Regions from separate parts of the Sphingobium sp. WTD-1 genome, predicted to be linked through region 1. Evidence: predicted binding sites of a transcription regulator. Region 1 holds the regulator's gene; the other holds the start of a gene.
What was found. Region 1 encodes LexA, which represses DNA repair genes until DNA is damaged. Its sites were predicted from a motif close to GTTCCNCNCTTGTTCT; they were not measured.
Positions count from the first base shown of each region.

Region 2: a site for LexA is predicted at 2,683-2,698, ahead of N6H05_RS02295 (ImuA family protein). Genes of this name have one in related genera too.

Region 1 covers NZ_CP119127.1:2,727,276-2,743,390, reverse strand. Annotated here, with positions in the region: gene N6H05_RS13665 (hypothetical protein) at 1-251, opposite strand, end outside; gene N6H05_RS13660 (anthranilate synthase component II) at 342-932, shown strand; gene N6H05_RS13655 (chloride channel protein) at 976-2,730, opposite strand; gene trpD (anthranilate phosphoribosyltransferase) at 2,877-3,869, shown strand; gene trpC (indole-3-glycerol phosphate synthase TrpC) at 3,866-4,657, shown strand; gene moaC (cyclic pyranopterin monophosphate synthase MoaC) at 4,654-5,139, shown strand; gene N6H05_RS13635 (molybdopterin molybdotransferase MoeA) at 5,136-6,320, shown strand; gene lexA (transcriptional repressor LexA) at 6,433-7,110, shown strand; gene N6H05_RS13625 (nuclear transport factor 2 family protein) at 7,218-7,934, shown strand; gene N6H05_RS13620 (ComEC/Rec2 family competence protein) at 7,911-10,058, opposite strand; gene gltX (glutamate--tRNA ligase) at 10,096-11,550, shown strand; gene N6H05_RS13610 (citrate synthase) at 11,571-12,857, shown strand; gene N6H05_RS13605 (gamma-glutamylcyclotransferase family protein) at 12,918-13,259, opposite strand; gene N6H05_RS13600 (sensor histidine kinase) at 13,336-14,727, opposite strand; gene N6H05_RS13595 (DUF2336 domain-containing protein) at 14,724-15,809, opposite strand; gene N6H05_RS13590 (hypothetical protein) at 15,887-16,115, opposite strand, start outside.
Region 2 covers NZ_CP119127.1:430,750-446,864, forward strand. Annotated here, with positions in the region: gene trbB (P-type conjugative transfer ATPase TrbB) at 1-747, opposite strand, end outside; gene N6H05_RS02280 (DUF6961 family protein) at 979-1,155, opposite strand; gene N6H05_RS02285 (SOS response-associated peptidase) at 1,164-1,769, opposite strand; gene N6H05_RS02290 (SOS response-associated peptidase family protein) at 1,932-2,591, opposite strand; gene N6H05_RS02295 (ImuA family protein) at 2,721-3,449, shown strand; gene N6H05_RS02300 (DUF6504 family protein) at 3,373-4,914, shown strand; partial or broken gene N6H05_RS02305 (error-prone DNA polymerase) at 4,914-8,263, shown strand; gene N6H05_RS02310 (DUF5818 domain-containing protein) at 8,288-8,488, opposite strand; gene N6H05_RS02315 (S1/P1 nuclease) at 8,490-9,320, opposite strand; gene N6H05_RS02320 (2Fe-2S iron-sulfur cluster-binding protein) at 9,666-10,172, shown strand; gene N6H05_RS02325 (FAD binding domain-containing protein) at 10,169-11,152, shown strand; gene N6H05_RS02330 (xanthine dehydrogenase family protein molybdopterin-binding subunit) at 11,149-13,482, shown strand; gene N6H05_RS02335 (hypothetical protein) at 13,954-14,646, shown strand; gene N6H05_RS02340 (hypothetical protein) at 14,639-15,031, shown strand; gene N6H05_RS02345 (restriction endonuclease) at 15,036-16,043, shown strand.

The DNA of each region.
Region 1 (16,115 bases):
ATATTGGCCAGCATCACTTCACACCCCTCGTCACGCTCTTCTGTGCCAATCGGAATGAGATAGATGCCCGTCACGATACCAGCCTCCTTGAAGGCATAGTTTCGGCCATAGTCGGCGAGCTTGGCCGCTCCCTCTGGCAGCTTTACTTGCTTCTCGATCTGCGCAGCCAGCATCGTTTGCCGATCGAGGCCGGCGCGATCGCAACTGGCCAGTCCCAGGAGGCATATCGAGATCAGCAGTCGTTTCATCATGCGATCAATTGAACGACATCGCCCTCTCTTTGCCAAGCGGCAATCATCGGCCTTCCCCCCATCGTCATCCGCGCCTATAGGCTGTGTCCCATGATCCTCGTCATCGACAATTATGACAGCTTCACCTGGAACCTGGTCCATTATCTGATGGAGCTGGGCGCCAAGGTAGAGGTCGTGCGCAACGACGCCATCTCGGCGGGCCAGGCCCTGTCGAGCGGGGCCAAGGCCTTCCTTCTGTCGCCCGGTCCCTGCACCCCCAATGAGGCCGGTGTCAGCCTGGATCTGGTCGCGGCCTGCGCCGATGCCGGCGCGCCGCTGCTGGGCGTGTGCCTGGGCCATCAGGCGATCGGCCAGCATTTCGGCGGCAAGGTGGTCCGCGGCGGGCTGATGCACGGCAAGACCTCGCCGGTGCGCCATGACGGCACCGGCCTGTTCGCCGGCCTCCCCTCGCCCTTCACGGCGACCCGCTATCACTCGCTGATCGTCGAGGATATTCCGGCCGATCTGGTGGTCAACGCGACCAGCGAGGACGGATCGGTCATGGGCTTCCGCCACGCGACCCTGCCGATCCATTCGGTCCAGTTCCACCCGGAAAGCATCGCGACCGAACATGGCCATGACATGCTGGCCAATTTCATGAAGATCGCCGGCATCCCGGTCCGCGAGCGCGAAGCGGCGTAAGGCCGCTGCTTGGGGCGGGCTGCGTTCAGTGCGGCACAGCCCCTTATCCTTCTCCGAACAACGCCCGCTGCGAGCTTTCGATCTCCTCGAAATAGCGCCGCCGCGCATGTTTCTCGGTCAGCACGCCCAGCACCAGCCCGCTTTCGTCCACCACTACCAACTCGTCCGCCGTAGCCTTGTCGAACAAAGGCAGGATCGCGCGGATATCCGCATCGGCCCGCAATGAGATATCGGCCATCGTTGCCAGCGGCGCGATCGGCGCATCCTCCGCCAGTTCGGGGCGATAGGCCGCAGCCGTCGGCACGATGCCGAGATAGCCGCCCGCGCCGTCAATCATGATCGCCTTGCTCGCCGACCCCAGCGGCACCAGCGCGCGGAACTGGCCGACGCTCATCGTATCGGGCACCGACACCCAGTCGCGCCGCATCATCCGCCCGGCGGTCAGGTTCATCACCCAGCCAATGTCGCGCGGGCTGCGGATGGTCGATCCGCGCAGATGTAGCCGCCAGGTGGAGAAGGAGTAACCGAACATTTCCCGCGTCACCGCGCTCGACAGCAGCGACGCGGTCAGCACCACGCCCATCAGCTGGAAATCATGGGTCGTCTCCAGCATCAGCAGCCCCAGCGTCATCGGCCCGCCGACGATCGCGACGCTGAGTGCTGCCATCCCCACCAACGCCGCATCATTGGGGTCGAGCGACCAGCCGATCCCGACAAGGTCGACCAGCTGCGCGAAAATCTGCCCCGCCAGCGATCCCAGGAACAAGGACGCAAAGAAGAGCCCGCCGCGAAAGCCGAAGCTCAGCGAAATCACCGACGCCGCGATCTTGAGGCACAGGATCATCAACAGCACCGTCCAGTCGGGCAGCAGGATGAGGTTGAGGTGCAGCGCGCCATGCCCGGCCGACAAGGTCTGCGGCGTCAGCCAGGCGAGCGGCATCAGCAGCAGGCCGCCGATCACCGGCCGCCACCGCCCCGGCCAGGTCCAGCCCTGCACCCGCATCTCGGCAAAGGTCACCATCCGCATGATGAGGATGCCCAGCCCCGCGCAGAGCAGGCCCAGCAGCGCGTAGAGAAGATAGTCCGCCGTCCCCAATATCCGGTCCGCCGTGGTCGCGATCAGCCAGGGCTCGACGCCCAGCGCGCGCGTCACGAAGGCGGCGCTCAGGGCAGCCGCCACCACCGGCGCGATCGCGGCCGGCGTATAATGGCCGATCACGATCTCGAACGCATAGAAGGCGCCGGCCAGCGGTGCGCCGAAGGCCGCCCCCACGCCTGCCCCCGCGCCCGCCCCGACCAAGGTGCGCAGATCGTTGCGCCGCAGCTTCAGCCATTGCCCCAGCAGCGATGCGACGCCGCCGCCCATCTGCGCATAGGCCGCCTCCAGTCCGACCGAGGCGCCAGCCCCGTTCGACAGCACCGTCTGCCCGGCAATCACCAGATTGTCGGCCATCGGGATGCGCCCGCCATGCAGCGCATTGGCCTCCACCACGTCGATCAGCGGCCGTTGTCGGCGGCGCAGGAGCCGCGCCAGCAGCACCAGCGCCAGCCCGCCCAGCGGCAGGCCGAGCAATCGCCAAGGATGGCGGATTTCGCCCAGCGCGCTCAGCCGGTTGATGCTGACGCCATAGAGCAGTTCCTGAATGCCGTGCGCCATCAGCTGCAACAGGTTGGTGATCAGCCCCGCCGCCACGCCCGCCAGTATGGCGAGCAGGATGAAGGCCGCCTCGCTCTCGCGCAACCGGCGGCGTTGGCGGATGGCAAGGCTCCAGAACAGGGTCGACCAGGAACGACGCATGGCTTTCCCGACAACGCCCCTTTGGCGCCCACGTCAAGCCCCACCCGTCAAGCCAATTGCCGGACCACGCAACAAAATTCCAATTGGCGGGCAAATAGCATGTCGCCCTCGACTTTCGCGCGTGGCCGGGACTAAAGGCTTGGCCCATGACCCTGTTGCCCGATCCCAGCGCGCCCCTGGCCGCCGACGAAGCCGCCCGCGCCTTCGACCTGCTGTTCGACGCCGACCTGTCGGACGAGGCGATTGCCGGCTTCCTCGTCACCATGGCGCGGCGCGGCGAGACCGCGACGGAGATCGCCGCCGCCGCCCGTGCGATGCGCGCCCGGATGATCCCGGTCGACGCCCCCAACGGCACGATCGACGTCTGCGGCACCGGCGGCGACGGCCATCATACGCTCAACGTCTCGACCGCCGTCAGCCTGGTGGTCGCGGCCGCCGGCGTGCCGGTCGCCAAGCATGGCAATCGCGCTGCCTCGTCCAAGGCGGGGGCCGCCGACACGCTCGAAGCGCTGGGCCTTGATCTCGATCGCGCGGCCGCCACGGCGGAAGCGACGCTCAAGGATCTGGGCATCTGCTTCCTGTTCGCGCAAAATTATCATCCAGCGCTCAAGCGCCTCGGCCCGATCCGCCGGTCGATCGGCGAACGCACAATCTTCAACCTGATGGGGCCGCTCGCCAATCCCGCCAATGTCCGCCGCCAACTGGTCGGCATCGCCCGCCCCGCTTACGTCCCCATCTATGCCGATGCGCTGGGTCAGCTGGGCGCCACCCATGCGATGATCGTGTCGGGCGACGAGGGGCTCGACGAACTCTCGCTCGCCGGCGGCAACGACATTGCCGAGGTGACGGCCGACGGCGTGGTCGCGATGCGCCGCCTGACCGCTGCGGACCTCGGCCTCTCGACCCATCCCGTCACCGCCATTCGCGGCGGCGACCCGGCCCATAATGCTGCGGCGCTGCGCGCCCTGCTCCAGGGCGAGGCCGGCGCCTACCGCGACGCCGTGCTGCTCAACGCCGCCGCCGCTCTGGTGGTGGCTGACGCTGCCCATGATTTCCAGGAGGGCGTCGAACAGGCCGCCGAAGCGATCGACAACGGCCTTGCCAACGCGCTCCTCAATTGCTGGATTGCCTATCAATGACTAACAAGCTCATCGAAATCTGCGATTTCAAGCGCGAGGATGTCGCCCGCCGCAAGGCCGCGACCACGATCGCATCGCTCCACGCCCGCGCCAGCGAGCAGACCCCGCCGCGCGGCTTTCGCAGGGCGCTGGACGATGCCGCCCGCTCGGGCTTCGGCCTGATCGCCGAGGTGAAGAAGGCCAGCCCGTCCAAGGGGCTGATCCGCGCCGATTTCGATCCGCCGGCCCATGCGGTGGCCTATGCCGCCGGCGGCGCCGCCTGCCTTTCGGTGCTGACCGACGAGCCCTATTTCCAGGGCCATGACGATTATCTGATGGCCGCCCGTTCAGCCTGCGCCCTGCCGGTGCTGCGCAAGGATTTCATCGTCGATCCCTGGCAGATCCTCGAAAGCCGCGCGCTCGGCGCCGACGCGATCCTGATCATCGTCGCAGCACTGGACGACAGCCAGATGCAGGAGATCGAGGATGCCGCGCTCGGCCTTGGTATGGATGCCCTGATCGAGGTGCATGACGAGGCCGAACTGGAGCGCGCGCTCAAGCTCCGCTCGCGCCTGATCGGCGTCAACAACCGCGACCTGCGCGATTTCAGCGTCGATTTCGCCCGCACCTATGAACTGGTCGGCAAGGCGCCCGACGGCTGCACCTTCGTCGCCGAAAGCGGCCTTGGTTCCCATGCCGACCTTACCGCCATGGCCGATCATGGCGTGCGCTGCTTCCTGGTCGGCGAAACCCTGATGCGCCAGGCCGATGTCGAGGCCGCGACCCGTACCCTGCTGACAGGCGCATGACCGGCCTCACCCATCTGGACGAAGACGGCGCCGCCCGCATGGTCGATGTCTCGGCCAAGGCCGTGACAACGCGCGAAGCGGTGGCCGCCGGGCGCGTCACCATGGCGGCCGATGCCGCGCAGGCGATCGCCGCCGGCCTCGTCAAGAAGGGCGATGTGCTGGCCGTTGCCCGTGTCGCCGGTATCATGGCGGCCAAGCGCACCGCCGAACTGATCCCGCTCTGCCATCCGATCCCGCTGAGCGCCGTCACCATCGACTTTGCCCTGCACGACGACGGCGTCACCGTCACCGCGACCGCGCGCACCGCCGGCCAGACCGGGGTGGAGATGGAGGCGCTGACCGCCGCGACCGCCGCGCTCCTGACCATCTATGACATGGCCAAGGCGCTCGATAAGGGCATGATAATCGGCGAGGTTCGCCTGCTCGCCAAGCGCGGCGGCAAGTCGGGCGACTGGACCGCACCGGAGCATGCCAGCCGATGAGCCTGATGCCGGTCGCGGACGCGCAGGCGCGGCTCCTTGCCCTTGCCGATCCGTTGCCGGCCGAACTTGTGTCCGTCGCCGCTTGTGCCGGCCGCTGGCTCGCCACCGACATCAGCGCACTCCGCGACCAGCCCTGGGCCGATCTTTCCGCGATGGACGGCTATGCCGTGCGCGCATCCGAAGGCGCCGGGCCGTGGCAGTTGGTCGCCACCAGCAGCGCCGGCGATGCCGATATCCCGGCCCTGCAACCGGGCCAGGCTTGCCGTATCTTCACCGGCGCGCCCTTGCCGGCCGGCGCCGACGCCATATTGATCCAGGAAAATGCCACCCGCGATGGCGACAAGCTATCCGCCCATGACGGTGCCCTGACGCCCGGCAAGCATGTCCGCCCGCTCGGCTCCGATTTCCGCGCGGGCACGCCGCTGGTCAGTGCCGGCAGCCGCCTCACGCCGGGCCGAATCGCACTTGCGGTGCTGGGCGGCCATGGCAGCCTGCCCGTCGGCGCCCGGCCCCGCATCGCCCTACTCTCGACCGGTAATGAACTTGTTCCCCCAGGCGCGCCGACGCCGCCGGGCTATCTCCCCTCCTCCAACGCGCCGATGCTCGCCGCCCTGCTCGCCGCCCTGCCCTGCGACGTGATCGACCTTGGCATCGTGCCCGACGATCTTGGCGCCATGACGCAGGCGCTGAAACAGGCGGCGCAGGCTGACATCATCGTCTCGACCGGCGGTGCCTCGGTCGGCGACCATGACTATGTCCGCCCCGCCTTCGCGGCCGCCGGCGGCACGCTCGATTTCTACAAGATCGCGATGCGGCCGGGCAAACCGCTGATGGCGGGACGCCTCGGCAATGCAATCTTTCTCGGCCTGCCGGGCAACCCGGTCTCCGCCTTCGTCACCGGCACGCTGTTCCTCTGTCCGCTGGTCCGCCATCTCGCCGGATCGCGCGCGCCATTGCCGCCGGTCGTGCAGGCCCGCCTTGCCGCGCCGCTCGGTGCGACGGCCGAACGCGACGATTATCTGCGGGCGTATCGCGGGGCTGACGGCATCGTCTCGGTCACCGCGCAGGACAGCGCCGCCACCGCCGCCATGGCGCTGGCCGACTGCCTGATCCGCCGCCCGGCCGGCTCAGCCCCCGCCATTGCCGGCGACATGGTGGACATCATCCCCCTGACCGCCTGACTATCTGACTGCCTGACGACCGGGCCGGCAAAAGCGGCGCATGGCTTAACGCGCTTGACTTGCCCCTTTCCGTTTCCTATGCGTTCTTCATTCGTTCCATGGAGGACCGCCGATGTTGACGCCCAAGCAGCAGGAATTGCTGAGCTTCATTCAGACCCGGCTGGAAGAAGGCGGCGTGTCCCCTTCGTTCGAGGAGATGAAGGACGCGCTCGACCTGCGCTCCAAGTCCGGCATCCACCGGCTGATCAATGCGCTGGAGGAGCGAGGCTTCATCCGCCGCCTGCCCAACCGCGCCCGCGCGCTCGAAGTGCTCAAGCTGCCCGACGCGATGCATCGCGCGCCGGCTCCGGCCATTCCGACGCCCAAGATATCGGCGCCCGCCGTGCTGCTGCCGACCGCCGCCAATGACGTGATCGAAATCCCGCTGCACGGCCGCATCGCCGCCGGCGTGCCGATCGAGGCGATGGAAAGCCACACCATGCTCTCCGTCCCCGCCGCCTTGCTCGGCTCGGGCGATCATTATGCGCTCGAAGTGTCGGGGGATTCGATGATGGAGGCCGGCATTCTCGACGGCGACTTCGCGCTGATCCAGCGCACCGATGTCGCGCGCGAGGGCCAGATCGTCGTCGCCCTGATCGACGACGCTGAAGCCACGCTCAAATATTTCCGCCGCGAAGGCAGCCGGGTTCGGCTCGATCCCGCCAATGCCGCCTATGAACCGCAGATCTACGATTCGCGCCAGGTCCGCATCCAGGGCAAGCTCGCCGGGCTGCTGCGCCGCTACAACTGACCCGGTGAGCGGCGGACCAGCGTTCCGCCGCTTCCGACTTGCAATCCCGCATGGGCAGCCCGCTGCAACCATGATAGCATGGCGCCGCGTTACAGGGGGTCTGGCCCATGTCCTATTTGCGCTCCATCTGTCCGGCCATCATCCTGCTATGTGCCTCTCCTGCGTTCGCGCAGGATAACGAACAGACCCTTGCCCCTTTCCGCAGCCTGATCGAAACGCGCCTGGCCGCGCTCAAGAGCGGCGACATCCCCAAATATATGGCGATGCTCGACAAGGATTATGTCGTCGTTTCCGATCTGGGCGAGCGCCGCACCCGCGCCGACCTGCCCGCCTATCTGCCGACCATCTCCAACCCGGCGCGCACCTATGCCATCCAGTCGATCCACGCCCGCATCCTCGACGACATCGCTCTGGTCGATGCCGAAATCCGCGAGGACATGGCCGATGCCGTCGGCGGCTGGCACGAAAGCGATATCTTCGTGCGTCAGGGCGGCCGCTGGCTCTATCTGCACCGGCAGGACAGTTCGATCCTCTACCCGCCCACCCCCGTGCCCGCCGATACCGACCCTCTCGACGCTTATGTCGGCCAATATCGCTCGGCCGCCGGCCTGACGGACTTCATCACCGCGCGCGACGGCACGCTCTACGGCCAATCGACGTCACAGGATGCGCCGACTGCCCTGATCCATGTCGGTCCGGGCGCCTTCGCCATCCCCGGCGGCGCGGACCTGCTGGTCTTCACCCGGTCGCCCACCGGCGCGGTGACCGGCCTGATCGGTCACCTCACCAGCGGCCAGATATCAACCTCCGCCAAACTGCCCTGACACCCGCCGCCGCGCCGCCGGTCGCACGATCCAGGGATGCGCGTCGCCGGGCCGATGGACGGTGTGAACTTTGCCGCCTTCAAGGCCAATCGACAGGCCCCCGGTGCGCGATAGCAGCCGGCGGTCGATCTTCATCCAGCGCGGCCGGCACCACCGGGGCAGGCCCCGGTCGCTGATGACGATATCGGCCGCCGCGCAGTCCCGCTCCATTATCGGCCTATCGACCAGCATCGCATTGCGCGTCACCAGCAAGCGCCAGTCGCGGCCGCCCCGTGGCAACGTCACCGCACATAGATCAGTCGAACAGCGCGCCTGAGGCATCTTAGCGATCGCCTCCAGCGTCCCGTCATAGCCCGCGCTCTCGCTCAGCACGTCGCGGACATAGTCGCCCGCCCCCTCGCGCAGCAGCGCCATCGTCCCCGCCGGCGTCCGCACCGCGACATGCCGCCCATCGCCCGTCACCACGATATCGGGCGGCGTCAGCAGCGCGATGCCGATCAGGCCGATCGCCACCGGCCCCAACCCCAGCCAGCGCCAGCGACTACGCCAGAGCAGGCACCACAGACCACCAACGACAATGATCCCGAAAATCCAGCCCGGCACCGCCGGCGCCAGCATCACCGCCATCGGGCTCGCCGCCACGCCATGCGCCACCGCCAGCAACAGCGCGATCGCCTTAGCCGTGAGCCACCAGAAGGGCGCGCCCAGCCCGACGAGGTCGAAGCCCAGCGCCAGCGCCTCCAGCGGCATGATGACGAAGGTGGTGAGCGGGATCGCGACCAGATTGGCCACCGCGCCGAGCAAACCTGCCTTGTGAAAATGGAAAAGGGCGATCGGCGCCAGCACCAGTTCGATGGCAAGCCCCGTCAACAGCATTGCCGCCACCGTCCGCCCGGCCTTGCGCGACCAAGGCTCGTCCCGCGCCATCGCAAACGCCTTGAACCGCCGATGTTCGCCCAGCGCCACCAGCGCGACCACGGCGGCAAAGCTCATCTGGAAGCTCGGGCCGATCAGCGCCTCGGGCCAGAAGGCCAGCACCACCAGTGCCCCGGTCGCCACCAGCCGCAAAGTAATCGCCTCGCGCCCCAGCGCCAGCCCGCCCAGCACCAGCAGCGCCGCGACACAGGATCGCACCGTCGGCACCTCCGCCCCGGTCAGCAGCGTATAGCCGATCCCCGCCAACGCGCCGCCGGTCGCCGCGATCAGCATCAGCGGCCAGTCCAGCGCCGCGCGGGGGATCAGCGCCAGCAAGCGCAACAACAGGAATATCACCGCCCCGACCAGCGCCGTCACATGCAGCCCGCTGATCGACAGCAGATGGGCAAGGCCACTGCGCCGCATCGCCTCCGCATCCGCTTCGGCAATCGCGCCCTGGTCGCCGGTCGCCAGCGCTACCGCAATCCCCGCCGGTGCGCCCGCCACCTGCCCGCTGATATGATCGAACAGTCGCGCCCGCAGCGTCGGCCCCTCGCGCGCCTGCTCCACCATTTCGACCGGCGCCAGCGCCCGCCCGGTCGCCCCGATCCCCTGGAAATAGGCGCGTCGCGCAAAATCGAACGCGCCAGGCACGCTCGGCGGCGCGGGCGGCATCAGCCGCACGCGAAAGCGCAGCACCGCCCCCTTGCCCAGCCCTTCGGGCACGTCCGCCTCCGCGATATTCACCCGGATCGCCGCGGGCAGCGCCGGCGCCGCGATCGGCCGCAGGCCCACCCGCACCATCTGTTGCGCCGGCAGCTTGGCCACCGCCGTCACCTGTCCCGTCACCTGTACGAATATGGGACGCGCCAGCGGCGGCTGACCCAGCCATGTCGCCTTGCCCCAGACCAGCAGGCAACCGACGCAGGCGAGCAGCCCGCCCGCCACCAGCATGTGCCGCAATCGCGCGCCCACCGGCAGCAATAGTGCCAGACAGGCCAGCCCCAGCGCCCCGCAGCAACAGGCCAGCCAATGTGCCGGCCCCGGCAGCACGAACCAGCCGGCAATGCCCGCGCCCAGCGCTACCGGCACCCACAAGGCGAGCTGTTCGCGCTCCACCTCCAGCCATTGTTCGATCCGCGCAAATCCATTGTGCGCAATACGCACCGTCCTGCGCCCAACGGACGTTTGTCGTGGCTCAAAAGCCATGCTAGGGGGCGTCGCATCCATGGATCAGGCAGGAAGAATGTCAGCGAATATGACGGCAAGTGCAACGGGATTGAACAAGCAGGTGGTGACCCGTTTCGCCCCGTCGCCAACGGGCTTCCTGCATATTGGCGGCGCCCGCACCGCGCTGTTCAACTGGCTGTTTGCGCGCCATCATGGCGGCAAGTTCCTGCTCCGCATCGAGGATACGGATCGCGCCCGCTCCACCGAGGAAGCCGTGGCCGCCATCTTCGACGGCCTGGAATGGCTGAACCTGGGTGGCGATGAGCCGGCGGTGTTCCAGTTCGAGCGCACCCCGCGCCATGCCGAGGTCGCCAACCAGCTGCTCGCCAATGGCCATGCCTATCGCTGCTATGCGACGCAGGAAGAGCTGGCCGAACTGCGCGAACAGCAGCGCGCCGCCAAGCAGCCGATGCGCTATGACGGCCGCTGGCGCGATCGTTCGCCGGAGGAAGCGCCCGAAGGCGCGCCCTTCGTCATCCGTATCAAGGCCCCTCGGACCGGCGAAACGGTGATCGAGGATGCGGTGCAGGGCCGCGTCGTGGTGCAGAATGCCGAACTGGACGACATGATCCTGCTACGGTCGGACGGCACCCCCACTTATATGCTGGCCGTGGTGGTCGACGACCATGACATGGGCGTCACCCATGTCATCCGTGGCGACGATCATCTCAACAACGCCTTCCGCCAGCTGGCGATCATCAAGGCGATGGGCTGGGAAGAGCCGGTCTATGGCCATATCCCGCTGATTCACGGGTCGGACGGCGCGAAGCTGTCGAAGCGCCACGGTGCGCTCGGCGTCGACGCCTATCGCGACGAGATGGGGATGCTGCCCGAAGCGGTGCTCAACTATCTGCTGCGCCTGGGTTGGGGTCATGGCGATGAAGAGATCATCTCGATCGAGCGCGCCATCGAACTGTTCGATATCGACGGCGTCGGCCGCTCGCCCTCGCGCTTCGACATCAAGAAGCTGGAAAATCTGAACGGCCATTATCTACGCGAGGCTGACGAGGCGCGCTTGGCCGCTCTGGTCGCCCCGCGCGTTGAGTCGCGTCTTGATACGCAACTGAATGACGCCCAGCGCGATATTTTGACCCAGGCGATGGTTTCGCTCAAGCCGCGGGCCAAGACGCTTAACGAAATTGCAGAAGGCGCGGAGTTTCTGTTCAAATCTTGCCCGCTCGATTTTGACGAGAAGGCGTCTGCTCTGCTAGATGAACCCGCGCGTGAGCTGCTGAAAAAGACAGCCGACGCTCTCCAGCCCGTCCAGTCCTGGACGGTTGAAGCGATCGATGAAGTGATACGCCGCGTGGCAGAGGATGCGGGGCTTGGCCTGGGCAAGGTGGCACAACCGCTTCGTGCGGCGCTCACCGGGCGCACGGTCTCGCCGGGTATTTTTGATGTCCTCTTCCTTCTGGGGAAAGAGGAAAGCTTGAAGCGACTGACCGCCGCAGGGCACGCGGTGGCCGGTTGACGGCAGTTAAGGAGAAAAACATGTCGGATAATAATGCCAGTTTGACCGTTGGCGGAGAGGCCAAGGACTATGCCATCATGGATGGCACCGTCGGTCCCCAGGTCATCGACGTTCGCAAGCTCTACGCCAACACCGGCATGTTCACCTACGATCCGGGTTTCACCTCGACCGCCAGCTGCGAATCGGGCCTGACCTATATCGATGGCGACCAGGGCATCCTGCTGCATCGCGGCTATCCGATCGGCCAGCTCGCCGAACAGTCCAGCTTCATGGAAGTCTGCTACCTGCTGCTGAACGGCGAACTGCCTTCGGCCAAGGAACTGGCCGAGTTCACCAACACCATCACGCGCCACACCATGGTGCATGAACAGCTGACCGCCTTCTTCCGCGGTTTCCGTCGTGACGCCCACCCGATGGCGATCATGGTTGGCGTCGTCGGTGCCCTGTCGGCCTTCTATCATGACTCGACCGACATCAACGATCCGGAACAGCGCCGCATTGCGAGCCACCGCCTGATCGCCAAGATGCCGACGATCGCTGCGATGGCGTACAAATATTCGGTGGGTCAGCCCTTCGTCTATCCGCGCAACGACCTCAGCTACACCGCCAACTTCCTGAACATGACCTTCTCGGTCCCGGCGGAAGAGTATAAGATCGATCCGATCGTCGTCGACGCGATGGACAAGATTTTCACCCTGCATGCCGATCATGAGCAGAACGCGTCGACCTCGACCGTCCGCCTCGCCGGTTCGTCGGGCGCCAATCCCTTCGCCTGCATCGCCGCTGGCATCGCCTGCCTGTGGGGTCCGGCGCATGGCGGCGCGAACGAAGCCGCGCTCAACATGCTGCGCGAAATCGGCACCGTCGATCGCATCCCGGAATATATCGCCCGCGCCAAGAACAAGGACGATCCGTTCCGCCTGATGGGCTTTGGCCATCGCGTCTACAAGAATTACGATCCGCGCGCGACCGTGATGCAGAAGACCGCGAAGGACGTGCTTGAGAAGCTGGGCGTCAACGACCCGATCTTCGACGTCGCTAAGGAACTGGAGCAGATCGCCCTCAACGATCCCTACTTCATCGAGAAGAAGCTCTACCCGAATGTCGACTTCTATTCGGGCGTGATCCTCTCGGCGATCGGCTTCCCGACCGAAATGTTCACCGTGCTCTTCGCCCTCGCCCGCACCGTGGGCTGGGTCGCGCAGTGGAACGAAATGATTTCGGACCCAGCGCAGAAGATCGGCCGTCCGCGTCAGCTCTACACCGGCCCGACGCAGCGCGACTATGTCGCCGTCGACAAGCGCTAAGACGCGGTCACAAGAGACAAGAGGAACGGCGCCCCATCGGGCGCCGTTTTTCGTTAAGGCTCAGCCGCCTACCCCTGCATAGACATAGATCCAGGCCGGCACCCGCCCCTGATCGGTAACGACATCGATCGCGACACGGCGATAATCCGTCCCCTCGAACGCATCGAGCCGCGCCCAATGCGCCGGCAGGTCGGGCGAGCGGAACAGCTGGACCGGCACCGCTGCGCCGCCCTCGTCGGGAATGAAGGCAGGAAAACCCATCGACGCGGCCCAGCCATGCGCGACCAGATGGCCGGTCACATGCCCCGCCTGCCAACGGCCCTGCAGTTCCGCCAGCTGATGATGATTGGCCCGTCCGGGCGCCAGCGTGCCATAGGTGGCCAGGCAATGCGATCTGTCCATGCCGCCACCCTATCGGGGCGGCATCCGCCGGACAAACAAGCGCTCTTTATCTCATATAAGCGCGATCGCGCGCGCGTCAGTCGAGCGCGGGCAAGGTCAGGATGAAGCGCGCGCCCTCGCCCGGAGTGCCGCCGATGCTGATGTCGCCGCCCATCGCCCGCGCCAGTTTGCGCGAGATATAGAGGCCAAGCCCGCTGCCGCCCGGATCGTCGCGCCCCAGTCGCTCGAACTTGTCGAAAATCTTCTCGCGATCCTCCAGCGCCACGCCCGCCCCCTGGTCGATCACCAGCACCCGTGCCTGCCGATGCTCGCGCTCGACGACGATGCGGACCTGCGATCCCTCGGGCGAATAACGCACCGCATTGCCGACCAGATTGACCAGTATCTGCAGCACACGGCGGAACTCGCCCTTCGCCATCAGCACCTGATCGACGTCCGGGCAATGAATCTTGATGTGCCGATCCAGCGCCTTGACCGTCAGCAGGCCGCCGGACCGCCGGCCCAGGTCCGCGAGGTCGACATCCTCGATGATCACGCCGAAATCGGGTCGGTCGATCGCCTGCAGATCCGCCAGATCGTCGACCAGCGCCATCAGGTGACGGCCGGCCGTCGCGATATCATTGGCATAGTCGGCATAATCGGGCCGCAACGGCCCTTCCAGCTGTGCGCCGATCGTGTCGGCATTGGCGATGATCCGCCCCAGCGGCTGACGCAGCGAGCGATCAAGCCGCTTGCCGAACTCGCCGGGATAGAGCGACAATTGCGTCATATCCGCCCGCGCCAGCGCCGGCGGCCGCTCGATCGGGCAGGCCTTGCCGCGATAGCCGACCAGATGGCCGGCCAGGTCGAACAGTGGAAAGCCCGCCAGCCGCACATGCTGTTCGGGATCATGCACGAGTGTCGCAACCTGATCGCGGAAGGCGCGGCGCTGGGTAAAGCCGCGCAGGATCGCCATGTCGCCCTCGCCATCGCTCTGCAGTTCGAAATAGCTGGAAAAACGACTGCCCGGCAGGGGCGGCTGCGTCGGCAATGCACCCTGCCGGTCGGTCCCGGCAATCGCCATCTGGAACTGCAACTGGGTGTCGATCTGCCAGGTCCAGCCATCGGCCAGCGCCGCCAGGTCGGCCTCGCGCCGGCTATGGTCACCGGCATTGGCGAGCGGCGGCCGCTCGTTCCAGTCGACCACCGCCAGCGACACGATGCGTCCGTCCGGCCCTTCGTCGCTGCGCGCCCGCACCCACATGTCGATATCGCCCCGCTCGGCCGCCGCGACTACAGGACGCGATACGGTGACACCCAGCCGCGCCGCCAGCCGCACCACGGCGGCCAGTTGCGGAATGGCGAGCGGCCCCAGCAGATCACTCCCCGCCTCCCGTTGCAGGGCAAGCAGCGGCGCGTCGGCACTCAGAAGCGTGCCGTCCGCCGATGCCGTCGCCCGGACAATGGAGGGGTGGAGCGTCATGTTCATCCCGTGACGCGCCGCAAATGATCCAGCTTCGCGCGGAAGGCGGCCGGCGCACGCAAGGCGCCCACCACGGCTTCCGCCTTCCCATCGCTCAGCAATTGATATTGGTCGGCCTCGGCCACGATCACCGCGTCGGACAGGCCCGGCCGCACCGGCCGCAGCGCCAGCAGCAGATGTCGATAATCCGCCCCGGTTCCGCCCAGCGCCCGGCACAGTGTCGCCACCTGCATCACCGGCCCCATGATCAATATGTCCGTCACCTGTGCGGTGCCGAGGCGCAGCCGTCGCCCAGCCAGCGCCGCGAACAGCAGGAAACGCCGCTGCCCCAGCGCCGCGCCCAGAAGGTCAGGCGCATCGGCCTGCGGTCCCAATCGGCGCACCAGTTGGTCGGCGGCCGCGATCGGGCCATTGCTTTCGTCATGGCTGGCGAGCAGTGCCCAGCCCGCCCGCTCGAACGCGCCGAGCAATTGATTGTCGGGCTCCAGCGCGGTCCGCTGCACCACCGCCGCCAGACAGGCGGCCGCCGTCCACACCAGTTCGGCGAAATGTTCGGCCGGCAGATCGGGGCGCATCGGCTGATCCTCGCCCCCCATCGCCTGCCACTGCCCCTCGGCCAGCGCCAGCGCGACGATCGCATCGCCAATTTCGGGATCGTCCGACGACAGGATCGATTCGGCCTCGGGCTGTTCCGGCGGCTCGCCATCGGGGCGCCCGATCTGCCGCAGCAACAGGCTCACCCCCGCGCGCATCTGCATATGGGCCAGCAGGGCCGGCCCCAGCAGGGTCGGCTGCGCACAGATGGTCGGCCAGCACAACCCATCGGGCCAACGCCCCAGCGCGGCGGCAATTGCAGGATCGCCTGCCAGGCTCAGCCGCAGCGCGGTCTCGATCGCGGTCAGGCATCCGCCCAGATGACGGCGCGTCCCGGCGATCAGCGCATCATGGCGCGCCCGGTCCTCGACCGGGAAGAAAAAGGCGAGATCAATCGCATGGCCGACGGGCACGGCCGACATGCCGGCCATGACATGTGCCATGGGCCAGCTGTCCGCCATGATGGATCCGGCAAGGGACGTGTGGGCGCTCATGCAAGGCAGCATAACCCCACGTCGTTAAAATGCACTAAACCCTGAAAGCAAATTCACGCGTCGCGGAGCGACAAAAATCATCCGCCCCGACGCGACAGGATGATCGCCCCGATTGATCCGATTGCCGCAAGCATCGCAACGTCGAAACCAAGTGCCTCCGCGCCCGTCAGCAGGGCTGCCAGCAGCACCGAAAGCGCGGTGCCCGGCGTGAAGATCATCCAGGGGCGCGCTGCCCCGGTCCGGCGCCAGCGATCGGCAACCGTGATGATGCCCAACAGCAGCGCCAGATAGTTTGGCACCATCCCG
Region 2 (16,115 bases), 2.3 Mb from region 1:
GATGCCGCCGGGATGGCCGGTTCCCCAGGCCTTGAGCAGATCGAGCGCCTCTGCCCCGCGTACTTCGCCAATCGGGATGCGGTCAGGGCGCAGACGCAAGGCCGAGCGCACCAGATCCTGCAGCGATGCTATGCCATCCCTCGTCCGCATGGCGACCAGATTGGGCGAGGCACATTGCAGCTCACGCATATCCTCGATGAGGACGACCCGATGCGGCGACTTGGCGATTTCGGCGAGAAGGGCATTGGCCAGCGTCGTCTTGCCCGACCCCGTGCCGCCCGCGATGATGATATTGGCACGGTCGGCAACAGCACGCCGCAGCACTGTCGCCTGTTCATGCGTGATCACCTGCGCTGCGACATAGTCGTCGATCGTGAAGATCGCGGTCGCTGGCTTGCGAATGGCGAAGGTCGGCGCCCTGACAATCGGTGGGAGCAGCCCCTCGAACCGCTCTCCCGTTATCGGCAACTCTGCCGACACGCGCGGCGATCCTGAATGTGCGTCCACGCCGACATGATGGGCGATGAGGCGAATGATGCGTTCTGCATCCTCTTGTGCCAGCCTGATGGCGCTGTCGTACATGCCCTCGCCCAGCCGATCTACCCAGAGGTGACCGTCCGGATTGAGCATGACCTCGACGACGGCCGGATCCTGGAGCCACCGCCCGATATGAGGCCCCAAGGCTGTCTGCAGCATGCGCGCGCTGCGCTGGGGCTTTCTGACAGCTATCGTCGCGGTCTCAGACATGCTTTTTCCCATCTGATGGCGATGCCGGATCGCCGATGGGATGATTAAGAGACGCAGAAAATGGCGGGTTTCAACAGATGTCTGCGATCATGAAGCTGTGGCGAAGAAAGACAGGCGCTGGCGTAGGACGCTGATCGCACACGGCCAATATCGTCGACGATTCTTCGTGCCGGATCCATTGGCGGCAGTTGATACCGGTCCGGCGGCTGGCCCCAAATGCGGCCAATCATGTCACTGGATGGTGCCGCCAGCGGCAAGAGCGTCAAGGCAATCGGCGATCGCAAGCCAGCGCAGCACGCCAGCCTCATCCCCCGCAATGGCAAGGGCTTTCACGCGCCCTGCGATGAACTCCGCTGCTCCGGTGCCATATTGGCGGTCCACGGCGAGAGCCGCGGCCCACCGTTCCATCTCTCGGGTCATAGGAGTGACGGTGCCTCGGCCACCGCCTTCTTCTTCACCCAGAGCTCGCTGGTGCGCGTCATCTCGATCAACGCATCGGGAAAGCAGCGGTCCTGAAAGGACACGGCGTCATCAAATGAGCCGTGAAGCCACCGCTCATAGTCTTCCGGCATGAGAAGCACCGGCATGCGATTATGCACAGGCCGGATGGCTTCGTTGCAATCGGTCATTACGCCCGAATAGACAGGCCCCCATTCATCGCTCACGCGCCAGAGCCCCGCCCATGCAAAGATTGGCTGTCCCTTCACATTGAACCAGGTCCGCGTCTTGGCGCCCTTTTGACCCTCCGCTTCGGCAAAGGCCGTCAGCGGGATGAGGCAGCGCCATTGCGGCTTGGCCGCCAGGCCTTTCCACATCGGCTTGGAGAGATCGGCGATATTGTTGACAGGCTTGGGCTTTGCCGTCGGGGCCATGCCCTTGAGGCGCAACGGGAAGCCCCAGGTCATCGACTGCATGATGCGCTGCCCGGCTTCCTCCCGGATCACGAGGCCCGGCGTGCCGGGATAGACCTCGTCACCGGCATTGGACATGACCGGGTTGGCGACGCCGAAATGGGCGGCCACCTCGGCAGCGCTCAGACGCTCGGTGTAGAGATTGCAGATGGCTGACCTCCTGTTCGAACGAAGCGGCTGGAGCAGTTGGCGATTCCAGCTTCATCCTATCATGGCGCGAAAGACGGGAAAGCCGCCTGTCTGGCAGGACAGCCGGCAAACTTCTCGACGCGGCTACAGCAAGAGCGCCTGCGCCTGCGTCCCGGGCGGCGGCGCCTTGCTGCGCCAGCTATCCTCGGTTTGCTGCACCTCCATCCGCTCGGCCGCGAAGGGTGGACGAAACTGAAACCGGATCACATCCTGGATGCCGCCATGCAGCCAGGCGTCATAGTCATGGGGGTCGAGCAGCACCGGCATCCGGTCATTGGTCGGTGGGATCGCCGCATTGGCCTCCATCGTCATGCCCGCATAGACCGGCCCCTCGCTCAGCAGGTTTCGGCAGAATCCGGCCCAGGCGATGATCGGCTGGCGCTTCACCGAAAACCAGGTCCTGGTCTTGGCACCGGGCACGCCATCGGGATTGGCAAAATGGGTGAGCACGATGAGGCAGCGATAGCGCGGATCGACCACCATCTCCTCCCACATTGGGTTGGTGAGATCGACGACAAGGCCGATCCGCCCCGCTTCTTCGCCGCGCGCGCGCATATCCTTGGTCAGGCGCGGAAAACCCCATGTCATCGTCCGCAAGAGGCGCCGGCCGCCCTTCTCGAAGACGACCAGCCCCGGCAGCCCTTCAACCGTCTCCTCGGGCACCGCGACCGACGGCAAGGGATCGACCCCGAAATGTGCCGCGATCTCGGCGATGCTCGCCCGCGCGCAATGCAGCCGTGACATGATGGGACCTCCTTGCCGGGACTCGAAGCCATCTCCTTAACATGGAACATATGAAGAACGAAATGCCATTGACTCTGGCGCAGGATTGGAGCGAACAAATGAGGAACATATTTTCGAGTCCCTGCCTCCATGTCCAAAACCGCCATCCTCGACGAGCTGCGTGCGCGTATCGCGCAGGTGGAAGCCGTGGGCGGTCGGCATCCGGTGCTGCCCTTCGGCATCGACGCCATCGACCATCATCTGCCGGGTGGCGGTATCGCGACCGGCGCTCTCCATGAGGTGGCGGGAAGTCCCGATCTCGCCGATGATGCGGCCGCCACCATCTTCCTGGCCGGCATTCTCGCGCGGTCGCGGGGCCAGATCATCTGGTGCCTCCACTGGCGCGACCTGTTTTCGCCGGCCCTGCATCTCGCCGGGCTCCACCCCGATCGGGTCATCTTTGTGGAAGCGGGCAATGACACCAATGTCCTCATCGCGATGGAGGAATGCCTGCGTCACCCCGGCCTTGGTGGTGTCGTCGGGGAACTCAGGAAAATGTCGCTGACCGCTTCGCGCCGGCTGCAGCTGGCAGCCGAACAATCGGGCGTGCTGGCCATGGTTTTTCGCCGCGCCATGCCCCCGGAAAGCCAGGCCGAGGGCAGCGCCGCGCTGACCCGCTGGCGGGTGCGGGCCGTGCCCAGCCCGGCGCTGGGCTTTCCCGGTCTCGCGCGTCCGCGCTGGTCGCTGGCGCTTGAGCGCGCGCGCGGCACCGAACCCCAAATCTGGACCGTAGAGGGAAGCGATGAGACGGGTTGTCTCGCTGTTCCTGCCGCGCTGGTCGACGGATCGTATCCGTCGCAAAGCCGGCAGGCCGCCTGAAGGCGGCGCACCGCCCCTCGTCACCGCCCATGCCGACCATGGCCGCCGCCTGATCGCGGCCGTGGACGAGGAGGCGCGCCGGCTTGGCATAGCCGTCGGCATGACGGTAACGCGCGCCCGGTCGCTGGCGCCGGACCTGGACGTCGTGGATGCCGATCCCGAGGGCGATCTTGAGGGCCTGCGCCGGCTCGCTCTGTGGGCAGGAAAGCGCTATTCTCCGATCGTCGCGCCCGATCCATCTGATGGCCTGTGGATCGATATTACCGGCTGCGCCCATCTTTTCGAGGGTGAAGTGCCACTCCTCAAGGACATGATGCGCCGGGTCAGTGGCTCGGGCCTCGCCTGCCAGGTCGCGGTCGCCGACACGCCCGGTTGCGCCCATGCGGTGGCACGGTTTGTGCCATCAGGACGGCCGAACATCATCGAGCCCGGGGCCACGCGCGCCGCGCTCTCGATCATGCCGGTGTCGGCGCTGCGCATCGAGCCGGGCGTCGTGAGCGAACTGCGCCGCATGGGGTTCGAGCGCATCGAGCAGCTGATCGCCGCGCCGCGTGCGCCCCTCGCCAAGCGGTTCGGCCGGCAGCTCTACAAACGGCTCGACCAGGCCCTGGGCCAGGTGCCCGAACCCATCGATCCGATCTACCGCGCCAGCTTGCCGCGCGTGCGGCGCAGCCTGCTCGAACCGATCGGTACCGCCGATGCCATTGGCCAGGTCATCGCGGACCTGTGCACCGATCTTGCCCGCCTCCTGCTGCGCGCGGGGACAGGCGCGCGCCGGCTCGATCTTCATTTCGAGCGGGTCGATGGCGCCAGGCAGGCCGTGCGGGTCGGGACTGCTTCCCCCTCGCGCGATGTGCGTCATTTGGCAAAGCTGCTCTCCCAGAAGATCGAGACGATTGATCCGGGCATGGGGATCGAGGCCATGGCACTGGTCGCGTCGCTCACCCAGCCCATGGCGGCCGCCCAGGTCGGGAGCGTCCTTGCCGGTGAAGAGCGCGGCCCGGATCTCGCCGCGATCGTCGATGCGCTCGCCAATCGCTTTGGCGCGCGCAGCCTCTATCGCTCGGCGCCGCGCGCAAGCAGCATGCCCGAACGCGAAGTCGGGCATGTCGCGCCGCTGTCATCGGCCGGCGGCGCTGGCTGGGCCGATGATCTTCCCCGGCCTGCCCGCATGCTGGTCCCGCCAGAGCCTGTCGACGTGATGGCGATGCTGCCCGATCATCCGCCTGCCATGTTCGTCTGGCGGGGGCGGCGCCATCGGATCGCCCAGGCCGATGGGCCAGAGCGCCTGCATGGCGAATGGTGGCGTGAGGGCGGCCATGAGGCAGACACACCCTATGCCGTGCGGGATTATTTCCAGGTCGAGACGGTGAGCGGCGCGCGATACTGGCTGTTCCGCATGGGGGATGGTGAGCAGGCGTCGACCGGCCCGATGCGCTGGTTCATCCATGGTGCCTTTGCATGATGTCCGAGAATGATCACGACCATGATCTCGAGGACGATCTTGAGGGCGCCCGCTATGTCGAGCTGCAGGTCACCAGCCATTTCTCCTTCCTGCGCGGCGCCTCCAGCCCTGAAGAGCTGTTCTCGGCCGCCGCGCTGCTGGGCCTGCCAGCCCTTGGCATCACCGATCGCAACAGTCTGGCTGGTGCCGTGCGAGCCTGGGACGCGCAGAAGGTCATAGGCTGCCGGGCGATCATCGGCTGCCGGCTGGACCTTGTCTGCGGCGCCTCTCTGCTCGTCTATCCCACGGACCGCGAGGCCTATTCGCGGCTCTGCCGGCTTTTGAGCATCGGCAAGGCCCGTGGCGGCAAGGGCAGCTGCCATCTCGACTGGTCGGACGTGGCGGACTGGGGGGAAGGAATGATCGGCATATTGGTGCCCGACCGCGCCGATGCGGCGTGCGAGGAGGCGCTCGACCGGCTTGCTGCCATCTTCGGCTCCCGCGCCTATCTCGCCCTTTCGATCCGGCGCCGGCCCCGCGATGCGATCCGGCTGCGCGATCTTGCCCGCCTCGCCGCGCGCGCCGGGGTGCAGACCGTCGCCACCGGCGACATTCTCTACCATGCGCCCGAGCGACGGCTGCTGCAGGATGTGGTGAGCTGCATTCGCGAAAAATGCACGGTCGACACGCTGGGCCAGCGCCGCGAGCGTTTTGCCGACCGGCATCTCAAGTCCGTCGCGGAAATGGAGCGGCTCTTCACCCGCTATCTTGGCGACCTGACGCCGCTCCGCCGCAGCGTCGAGATCGCGCGGGCCTGCCGCTTCGACCTTGGTCAGCTCACTTATACCTATCCCGACGAGATCGGGGAAAGCGGCCTTACCCCGCAGCAGGAACTCGAGCGCCTGACCTGGACAAAGGCGCCGAGCCGCTATCCTCATGGGGTTCCCGACAATGTCCGCGAACAGCTCGCCCATGAGCTTCGGCTGATCGGCGATCTTGCCTATGCGCCCTATTTCCTCACCGTCCATTCGATCGTCCAGTTTGCCCGATCGAGGGATATTCTCTGCCAGGGGCGCGGCAGCGCCGCCAATTCGGCGGTCTGCTTCGTGCTCGGCATCACCTCGATCGACCCGGTCAAATCCGAACTGCTCTTCGAGCGCTTCGTGTCGGCCGAGCGGCGCGAGCCTCCTGATATCGACGTCGATTTCGAGCATGAGCGGCGTGAGGAAGTGATCCAGTGGATCTATGAAACCTATGGCCGCGAACGTTCGGCGCTGACCGCCGTCATCTCCCGCTTTCGCGCGCGCGGCGCCGTGCGCGAGGTGGGCAAGGCGCTGGGCTTAGCGAAGACATGCTGTCGGGCCTTTCAAGCCAGGTGTGGGGCTGGGCGCGCGATGGTGTCGAGGCGAAGCATGCACAGGAGCTCAATCTCGACACGAGCGACAAGCGCCTGGCGCTGACGCTCGAGCTCGCCCGCACCCTCATCAATACGCCGCGGCACATGTCCCAGCATCCCGGCGGCTTCGTGCTGACCCTGGGACGGCTCGACGAACTGGTGCCGATCGAGCCCGCTGCCATGGCCGATCGCCAGATCATCGAATGGGACAAGGATGATATCGATGCGCTCGGCTTCATGAAGGTCGATGTGCTGGGCCTTGGCATGCTGGGCTGCATGCGCCGCGCCTTCGCTCTGCTGGAGGATGACAAGGGCATCGCAATGGACCTGGCCTCCATTCCCCATGATGATCCGGAAACCTTTGCGATGATCCGCAAGGCCGATACGCTGGGCGTCTTCCAGATCGAGAGCCGGGCGCAGATGGCGATGCTGCCCCGGATCAAGCCGACCAAATTCTATGACCTGGTGGTCGAGGTGGCGATCGTACGCCCGGGCCCGATCCAGGGCGACATGGTCCATCCATACCTGCGCCGCCGCGAGGGCAAGGAAGCGATCAGCTATCCGACGCAGGAACTGCGCCGAGTGCTCGAAAAGACCCTGGGCGTCCCCCTCTTCCAGGAACAGGCGATGCGCGTCGCGATCGAATGCGCGGGTTTCACGCCGTCGGAGGCCGATCTGCTGCGCCGGGCGATGGCGACCTTCAAGCTGACCGGCGGGGTGTCCCATTTCCGCGACAAGCTCATCAACGGCATGATCGCGCGCGGCTATCAGCGCGATTTTGCCGAACAGACCTTCAAGCAGATTGAGGGCTTTGGCTCCTACGGCTTTCCCGAAAGCCATGCCGCCTCCTTCGCCCTCATCGCCTATGCTTCTTCCTGGATGAAATGCCATCATCCCGACGTCTTTTGCGCAGCGCTTCTCAACGCCCAGCCCATGGGCTTTTATGCTCCCGCCCAGATCGTGCGGGACGCGCGCCAGCATGGGGTCGAGGTCCGCCCGATCGACGTCAATCACAGCCGCTGGGACTGCACGCTCGAGCCGACCCAGGGCCGCTATCATGCGTTGAGGATCGGCCTGCGCTATGCGCGCGAGCTCAAAAATGCCGATGGTGCCGCTATTGTCCTGGCACGGGGGACGGAACCCTATGCCAGCGTCGAGGAAATTCAGCGCCGCGCCGGCGTCAGCGGCCGCGCGCTCGACCGGATCGGCCATGCCGGTGGCTTTGGTTCGCTGGCGCTCTCGCGCCGCGCCGGCCTCTGGGAGGTGAAGGGTCTTGGCGAAGAGCCCCTGCCGCTCTTTGCCGCAGCGGACGCGCGGGCAGGCAAGCTCCGCCCCGAAGCGATTGAGCCGAACGTCATTCTCCCGCAGATGGGCGAAGGCGAGGAAGTGGTCGAGGATTATCGCGCGATCGGGCTCTCGCTGCGCGCCCATCCGCTCGCCTTCCTGCGCGACGAATTGGCGCGCCGGAAGATGGTGACCTGCGCCGCGCTCAAGGATATTCGCGACGGGCGATGGGTCAATCTCGCCGGTCTCGTTCTCCTGCGGCAGAAGCCGGGTTCCGCCAAGGGCACCATGTTCATCACGCTCGAGGATGAGACCGATGTCGCCAATCTCGTCGTCTGGCCCAATCTTTTCGAGAAGCATCGGCGCGTGGTGCTCGGCGCCTCGATGATGGGCGTGCGCGGCCAGGTCCAGAAGGAAGGCGAGGTCATCCATCTCATCGCCCAGCGGCTCGACGACCTCTCCCCTCTCCTCGCTAGCGTCGGGCAGCGGGCGGATGTGGCGAGCATCTATCAGGTCAGCCGCGCCGATATCGTGAAGAGCGCCATGGCCCCCGATCCGCGCGATGCGGCGAACAGGCCGCTCGGGCGCGGACCCCGCGATCTTTACGATCCTGATCTGCGCCTGGGCTCGGGCATCATTCCGGGCCAGCCGACAGAGGGCATCAAGGTCAAGACACGGGATTTTCGCTGAAAGGCGGCAAGCCGGCGGTGCGGCTCAGGCCGGCTCGATCTGCTCGACATCGAGCATGTCGAAATCGGATCTCGTTCCCACGACCCGGACCTTCTGGCCAAGAAGATGCCGGCAGGATCTGGGGCAATCGAGCCGCCATTCCCCACCATCGGCGACACGCAGCACGGTATAGGGATCGCCGCCAAGCAGGATGCCGAACAGTTCGTGCCGCGTGCCGCGTGGCATGTCATTTGTGCCTTGGAGGCTTGCGGGGAGTTTGAGCCTGGGACGGGTTCTGGTCCTGCGGATTCTCGAACACCCAGTTGAGATAGGCGGCGATGCGGATACCACCGCGCTTGAGCCGATCATCAAGCTCGACCCGGTGCTGATAGGCATAGTCCCAGGACAGGCTGGTATCGGTGGGATAGATGGTCTTGCGCAGCGCGATGCTCTCGCGGATCCACGTACCGGGATCGCGATCATTCCAGGCAATGATCTGTTGCGGCGTGATCGCGCGCGACAGCCAGTCGGCGAGTTCCGAATAGGAGAGCGATCGCTGTTCGATCATCGCGCTGTCCCAGACCGAATGGAGATTGGTCGAGCGACCGAACCGGCTCACCTTCATGTCATTGCCACCCCGGTCATTGCCGCCGCCGGCATGAAGCGGCTGGTGGAGGTCACCGATGATATGGACGACAAAGCGCAGGGCCAGGCGCTTGTCGTCGAGCGAGGCGGCGGGATTGCGCAGCGTTGCCGTGAAGCGGCCAAGCGCGCTCATCGCGTCGCCTTCGGGCGGCGCGTCGGCGCTCGTATAGGCGTCGCCCTCGCGCACGGTGACATAATGCCATGGGCTGGCCTGCTTCTGCCAGAAATCGGCAGGGGCGGATTTCATGTCGTCGGGCCAGGTCGCCGCCTGTGCCAGATCCTCCTCGCCCAGGAGAAGCTGGACATTGGCGCGGGCCACGCCGCTCAGGTTGCGATCGGCGATCGCGCCGGTCACCCGATGGCCGATGGGCCCCCATGCAAAGGCCGGCGAGGTGATCGAGAGAAGGATTAGAGGTAGAATGAGTTTGCGCATGGACGCACCATTAGCGCGTCTCCACGCATGATCCAGCAATTCGATTCTGGATCCATTTGGAAGGCTACGGCTCGCGAGCTTAGGCAAGTCGGACACAGGGTTCTGAACCTATCCCACTGGTCGGCCTGTCAACTATCGCCCTGAATTCCTGGCGTGCCATCGCGCACATCTGCTTCCAGAAAGGTGGCACCACCATGTCGATCATCGCTTATGCGGGCGGTAGTTTCCAGCCTGATTGATGAGAGCCCGATCGGCAATCGCATCTGGAAAATGCTGTCGATGGGCCCGAAACCTCGATCCGCGCATTTCTACATCGTTTACGCACCCGACTATGGGGAGTGATGGATGAGCATCCTTGTAAATGGCGCCTTGGCCGAGTGTCCTGAAGACCCTCGTGTTTCCCTCCTCGACTTTCTGCGGGAGCATCAGGGCCTCACCGGATCGAAGAAAGGCTGCAATCAAGGAGCATGTGGCGCCTGCACCGTGCTGGCAAATGGGGAGCGGATCCTCTCCTGTCTCGCGCTCGCCGTTCAATATGAGGGGCAGGAGATCATCACGATCGAAGGCTTGGGAACGGCCGACAATCTGCACCCGCTTCAGCAGGCCTTTGTCGAGCATGACGGTTTCCAATGCGGCTATTGCACGCCGGGACAGATATGCTCTGCAGTCGGGATGGCCGCCGAACTGCAACGCGGCGTTCCCAGTCACGTAACGCACGCGCTCGACACCGACAGCATAGGGATGACGCGCGACGAGGTTCGTGAGCGGATGAGCGGCAACCTGTGCCGCTGCGGCGCGCATAATGGCATCGTCGATGCGATCCTCGAGACGTTTGCGGAGGTCACCGAATGATCCCCTTTACCTATCATCGCGCCGCCAACGCCGACGAGGCGCTGCGACAGGCCGGTAACGGCGTCCGCTATCTTGGCGGAGGAACAAACCTCGTCGATCTCATGCGGGAAAATATCGAGCGTCCATCGACCTTGATCGATGTGACAGGTCTCGACACGGGCATAGTCGAGCAATCCGATGGCGGCATGCTGATCGGGGCTGCGGCGCGCAACACTGCGGTGGCCGAACATCGCGCCATCCGCGAACGATATCCCCTTCTTTCCCGCGCGATCGTCGCCGGAGCCAGCGCGCAGATCCGCAATATGGCTACCGTCGCCGGCAACATCCTGCAGCGCACCCGGTGCCTCTATTTCTACGACCAGGATGGCACGCAATGTAACAAGCGCATCCCGGGAAGCGGCTGCGATGCGATTGGCGGCTTCACCAGAAATCATGCGATTCTTGGCGCGTCCGATCATTGTATCGCCACCCATCCATCGGACATGTGCGTGGCCTTGGCTGCGCTAGACGCCGCTGTGCATGTGCGAGGACCCGACGGCGAAAGAAGGATTGCGTTCGCTGACATTCATCGCTTGCCCGGCGAGCGACCCGATATCGACACCAATCTGCAGCAGGGCGAACTCATCACCGCAATCGAACTGCCAGCCGTGCCATCCACTGCGCGCTCAACCTACCGAAAGGTCCGTGATCGGGCGAGCTATGCGTTCGCGCTGGTGTCCGTCGCGGCCGTCCTCGATGTGGAACAGGGGCATGTGCGGGACGTCCGGCTGGCGCTCGGCGGCGTTGCCCATAAGCCTTGGCGTGCAGCCAGAGCGGAAGCGCTTTTGCGTGGATCACCTGCAACGGTGGATGCCTTCATCAAGGCAGCCTCGGAAGAACTGTCCCATGCCCGGCCGCTCCGGGACAATGGCTTCAAGGTCGCGCTCGCGCAGCGGACGATGGTCGCTGTACTCACGCAGTTGATGGAGGACATGGCATGAGCCTGATCGATAGCGGCAAGGCGTTGGCGCAAGGCCTGATGCAGGGCGCGATGGCGAAGGTAGTGGCGCTCGCGCCAGATAGCTGGATGCCGGGAGGCGAACCCGATCCGCTCATCCGTCACCAGCATGGTCATGTCGGCAAGCCCGTCTCGCGCATCGACGGGCCACTCAAGGTGACGGGGGCTGCTCCTTTTGCGGCGGAGTTTCCTCTGGAAAACATGGTCTACGCCGCCATCGTCTACAGCAGGATCGCGAAAGGTCGCATCACCTCGCTCAATGTCGAAACGGCTGAGAGCGCACCCGGCGTCCTGCTCGTGATGACCCATCGTAACGCGCCAAGACTCAAGCCTGCCCCCCTGTTCATGAGTGATCCCAAGGCCGCTGCGGGCGACAGCATTCCCGTCCTGCAGGATGAGAAGATCTACTGGAATGGTCAGCCGATTGCCATTGTGCTTGCTGACACACAGGAGCAGGCAGACCATGCCGCCACGCTGGTCGATGTGATATATGCGGCCGAGCCGGCGGAAACCGACTTTCACGCGGCGATCGCCAAGGGGACGACCCAATCGCAGTTCATGGGACAGCCGCTGCATGACCAGGTGGGCGATGCGCAGGCAGCATTCGAAAAGGCCGCCGTCAAGATCGACGCGGCCTATTCGACACCGCGCCACAATCATAATCCCATCGAGCTTCATGCCGTCACGCTATCGTGGCAGGGTGACACGTTACGCATCCATGATGCACAACAGGCGGTCGCGCATTCGGCCTGGACGCTGGGGCAGGTGTTCGATTTGCCAGCCGACAAGGTCGTCATCACATCGCCTTATGTCGGGGGCGGTTTCGGCAGTAAAACGCTGTGGCAGCATCAGATCATCGCGGCTGCAGCAGCGAAACTCGCCGAGCGACCTGTCCGATTGATGCTGACCCGAGAAGGTGTCTACCGCACCGTTGGCGGTCGTTCGCCGACCGAGCAGCAGGTCGCTCTGGGCGCGACCGCCGAGGGCAAGCTCACCGCACTCATCCATCGCGGTGTGACGGCCAAGACATCGCACAATGTCATGCCCGAACCATTCATCCTCCCGACGCGCAGCGCCTACGCCGCGGAGAATATCCTGCTGGACGTCCAGCATGTCGAGATCGACATGACCAGTAACACATTCATGCGCGCGCCAGGCGAGGCGGTGGGCACCTTCGCGCTTGAATGCGCGATGGACGAACTGGCCGAGAAGCTCGGTCTCGACCCCATCGAGCTCCGCTTGCGCAACGAGCCGGAGAAGGACCCGATATCCGGTCTGCCCTTTTCAGCGCGGCATATTGACCAGGCATGGCGCGACGGGGCCGAGCGCTTCGGGTGGAGCGCACGCAACCCTCTGCCAGGCATGCACCAGGAAGACGAATGGCTGATCGGCATGGGATGCGCTACCGCCACCTATCCCTATTACCGCATGCCCGGCGGCGCAGCCCGCATCACCGTGTCTCGCGCCGGCCATGCGACGATCGACATTGCCGCGCACGAAATGGGCATGGGTACGGCCACGGCGCAGACGCAGGTGATAGCCGAGCGGCTGGGCCTGCAGATGTCACAAATCCAATTCAACTATGGCGACTCAACCTTGCCTGGGCTGGTCCTTGCAGGCGGATCGCAGCAGACGGCATCGATTGGCGCGTCGGTGATTGCAGCCTACAACAAGCTGGTCGCGCAACTGCTGGCACTGGCAGGGAATGACTCGCCTCTGGCGGGGCTGAAACAGGCAGAGGTGGGAAGTCGGGATGGCGGCCTAGCCAGCCTGGAAGATCCATCTCGGTACGAGAGCTACGCGTCGATTCTCTCGCGCGCCCAGCGCGACGCCGTCGTCATCGAAGCCGAGCCGCCCATGCCGCTCGAGACCATGCACTGGTCGATGCACAGCCATGGCGCCATGTTCTGCGAAGTGCGGGTCAACATGATAACGGGTGAACCGTGCATATCTCGCTTCCTGGGGTCGTTCGACTGCGGCCGCATCCTCAATCCCAAGACGGCGGCGAGCCAGTTTAGGGGGGGCATCATCATGGGTCTGGGCCTCGCGCTGATGGAGGAAGCACAGTTCGACGAGCGGAGCGGACGGATCATGAACCCCAGCCTCGCTGAATATCATATGCCGGTGCATATGGACGTTCCGGAAATCGATGTCATCTGGACCGACATACCCGACCCTCACACACCCATGGGCGCGCGGGGCGTCGGCGAAATTGGCATCACCGGGACGGGGGCTGCGGTCGCCAACGCGATCTACAATGCGACTGGGAAACGCGTGCGTGATTTGCCGATCACGCTCGACAAATTAATTTAGGATATCGCTTGATGGCAACGCCGGCTGTGATGACGGCAAATGGGACATTTTGCCCGGTCCGCTTTGGAGCGCCAAAACGGGAGACCGGACATTCGGATCACATCTACGTGATGAGCGCAGCCGCCCTTCATATTTGCCGTTTAAGCTGACGCACGAGCATTCCGGAAGCAGCGATTCGATCGTCTCCGTATTAATGCGATGCGCTGGAGGGAGGCCGCATAAAAATTGGCCTGCGCCAAGGCAGGGGCTTCTGCGACCGGGCGGAGCCCGGCATCCCGCCAGTCGATCATTACAGGATGGCCGCGACGCCACAGGCGACGCGAGGCTGAGCGATCCGCCGCATGCGGATCGTGGCCCTAGAGTGGAGGTCGTGCACCTGCGCGAGGCGCCCAAATCACTCCAATACCCAATACAAAGTAGCAATGCCACTTTCCCCTTGTGTTACTCAAAATAGCAATGCTATTTTAGACTATGGCCCGCGACCTAACCGAGCAGAAATACACGCAAGGGGACGTCCTTGCGGTCACGCGGCTACGTAAGGATCTGCTGCAGACGTGGATCAACCGGAAGGTTGTGGCGCTCGGCGAACAGCATCCTGGCAGCGGGCGTCGGCGGCTCTATTCCAAGATCGATATCGTCAAGCTCGCGCTGATGCGGCGGATTGCAGATTTCGGGCTCGACCTGTCGATCGGGCGCGATCTTGCAAGCGAGGCCGAGCGGCGCCTGCTCAGCGATCGCGGCGTCGAGTGGGGGGTGCACCTCTCGATCAAAAAGCGCGAAGCGACGCATGAGGAGATCAAGGTCGAGATCATCTCGGCTGGATATTCAACGCTCTCGCTCCACTATGGCGCCACGGTCGGCGACTCTCGCGACATGCGCGTGTCCAATTTTACCGAACCGTTCGAGCCGATGTTCAGCCGCCGAACGAAGGAGTTACTCGTCGAGGAACGGCCGATCGATCCCGACAAGCGCGACGCGTTGGCGCGTGCCGGCGTTCACGCCGAGCCGGCGCTGATCTTCCCGTTCGGCGAGATCGTCAATGGCGCGCTGGTCCAAATCGATGCGCTTGATCAGGGGCCGCTGCCCGGCGTGATGGATGCGATGATCGAAATTGAGCTCGGCAAACGCGCTAAAGCGATCGAGTTGAAGAGCGAACATGGCTGACGCCCGCGCCCGCGAGCAGCTGCGCCAGGAGCGCGAAGCGTTCAATCGGGCATGCCGGCATAGCGAAGCGTGGTTCCGGCTGCGGCTCGCGCTCGGCTATCTGGGCCTCGGCATAATGCTCGCGATCACGGGCACTGCGGCATGGGTGCTGTTCCACCCAACGACCTATGGGCCGCTGCCGCTCGGCACGGCGGGAGGCGCGATCCTGATCCAAACGCTCGGGCTCGGCTTTGCGATCGTGCGGATAGTGCTGCTCCAGCCGCAGGTCGCGGGTCTCACACCGGCGACGACAGTCGCCAATCGCGCGCGCACGCCAGCAAGTGGCAAGTCCCCCAAGGTAAGGATCGCCACGACGCCCAACAGCGCCGTTGCGAACGAGGGTTGATCCGATGGGCCATATCATCATGCCGGCCTTCGCCTTTCGCAGTGCGCTCAGCGAGGATAGTGGTGTACGATCGGGGTTCGCGCTGAGCGAGGCGGACATGCTCGCGCATCTGCCCGCCAACCATCATCTGCGCGAACGCCTGATCAGCGATGAGGTGCTGCGCCTCGGATCGGACGACTATGCCGAGGCGGTCGGCGACCTCCTGTTCGCGCTTGGGGCGACACCGAAACCCGGTATGCCGACGCTCGGTATGCGCCTGATGGCGCTGCTTGGAGGTGATTGGCGGTCGCAGTTCGCACTTGACGAGTTGCTGACCATCGAGGCGGTCGCGAACCATTATCTGCGCTTGCGGAACCAGAATGACGATGAGCAGGCGGCGATCTTCGCCGAGCTGAAGGCCATGGTCGACGGCAAGGCGGGCGTGTTCGATGCACTGATCGAGGCGATGACCCACGATTTGGCCTTTAATCCCCATTTCACGCGCGACGTTGCCAACGCCGATATGGTCGCGCTCAGCGCGCTGTTTGCCAGCGAGCAACTGCCGGCCGACGGCGCGCAGTATTTCGACCAGCGGTTCATCAACTATCTGGGCAGCCAGCCCGACAAATTGGGCGATATCCATTGGCGGCAGTTCGAGGGTCTGACAGCCGAGTGGTTCCAGCGCAGCGGCTATGACGTCGAGCTGGGGCCAGGCCGCAATGATGGCAGCGTCGACCTGCGGCTGTGGCATCGCGGCGCGCAGCCGGGTGCACCGCCCGCGGTCATCGTCCAGTGCAAGCGGCAGAAGCAGAAGGTCGAGCGCGTAGTGGTGAAGGCGCTCTATGCCGACATGCTCGAAGAGCGCGCCGGTGCCGGGCTGGTCGTCACGACGAGCGACATCAGCCCAGGCGCCGCCAAGGATGTCCGCGCACGTGCCTATCCGATCACCACGGCGAACCGAAAACAGGTACAGGACTGGATCCAGGCGATGCGCAAACCTCATGCCGGGATCGTCAGCGACTTGATCGGCTAAGTGCCAATGCGAACCAAGGACAGGCTAGGCGGCGTTGACAAAAGGGATTCCCAATCGGTGCGTGTTCTGATT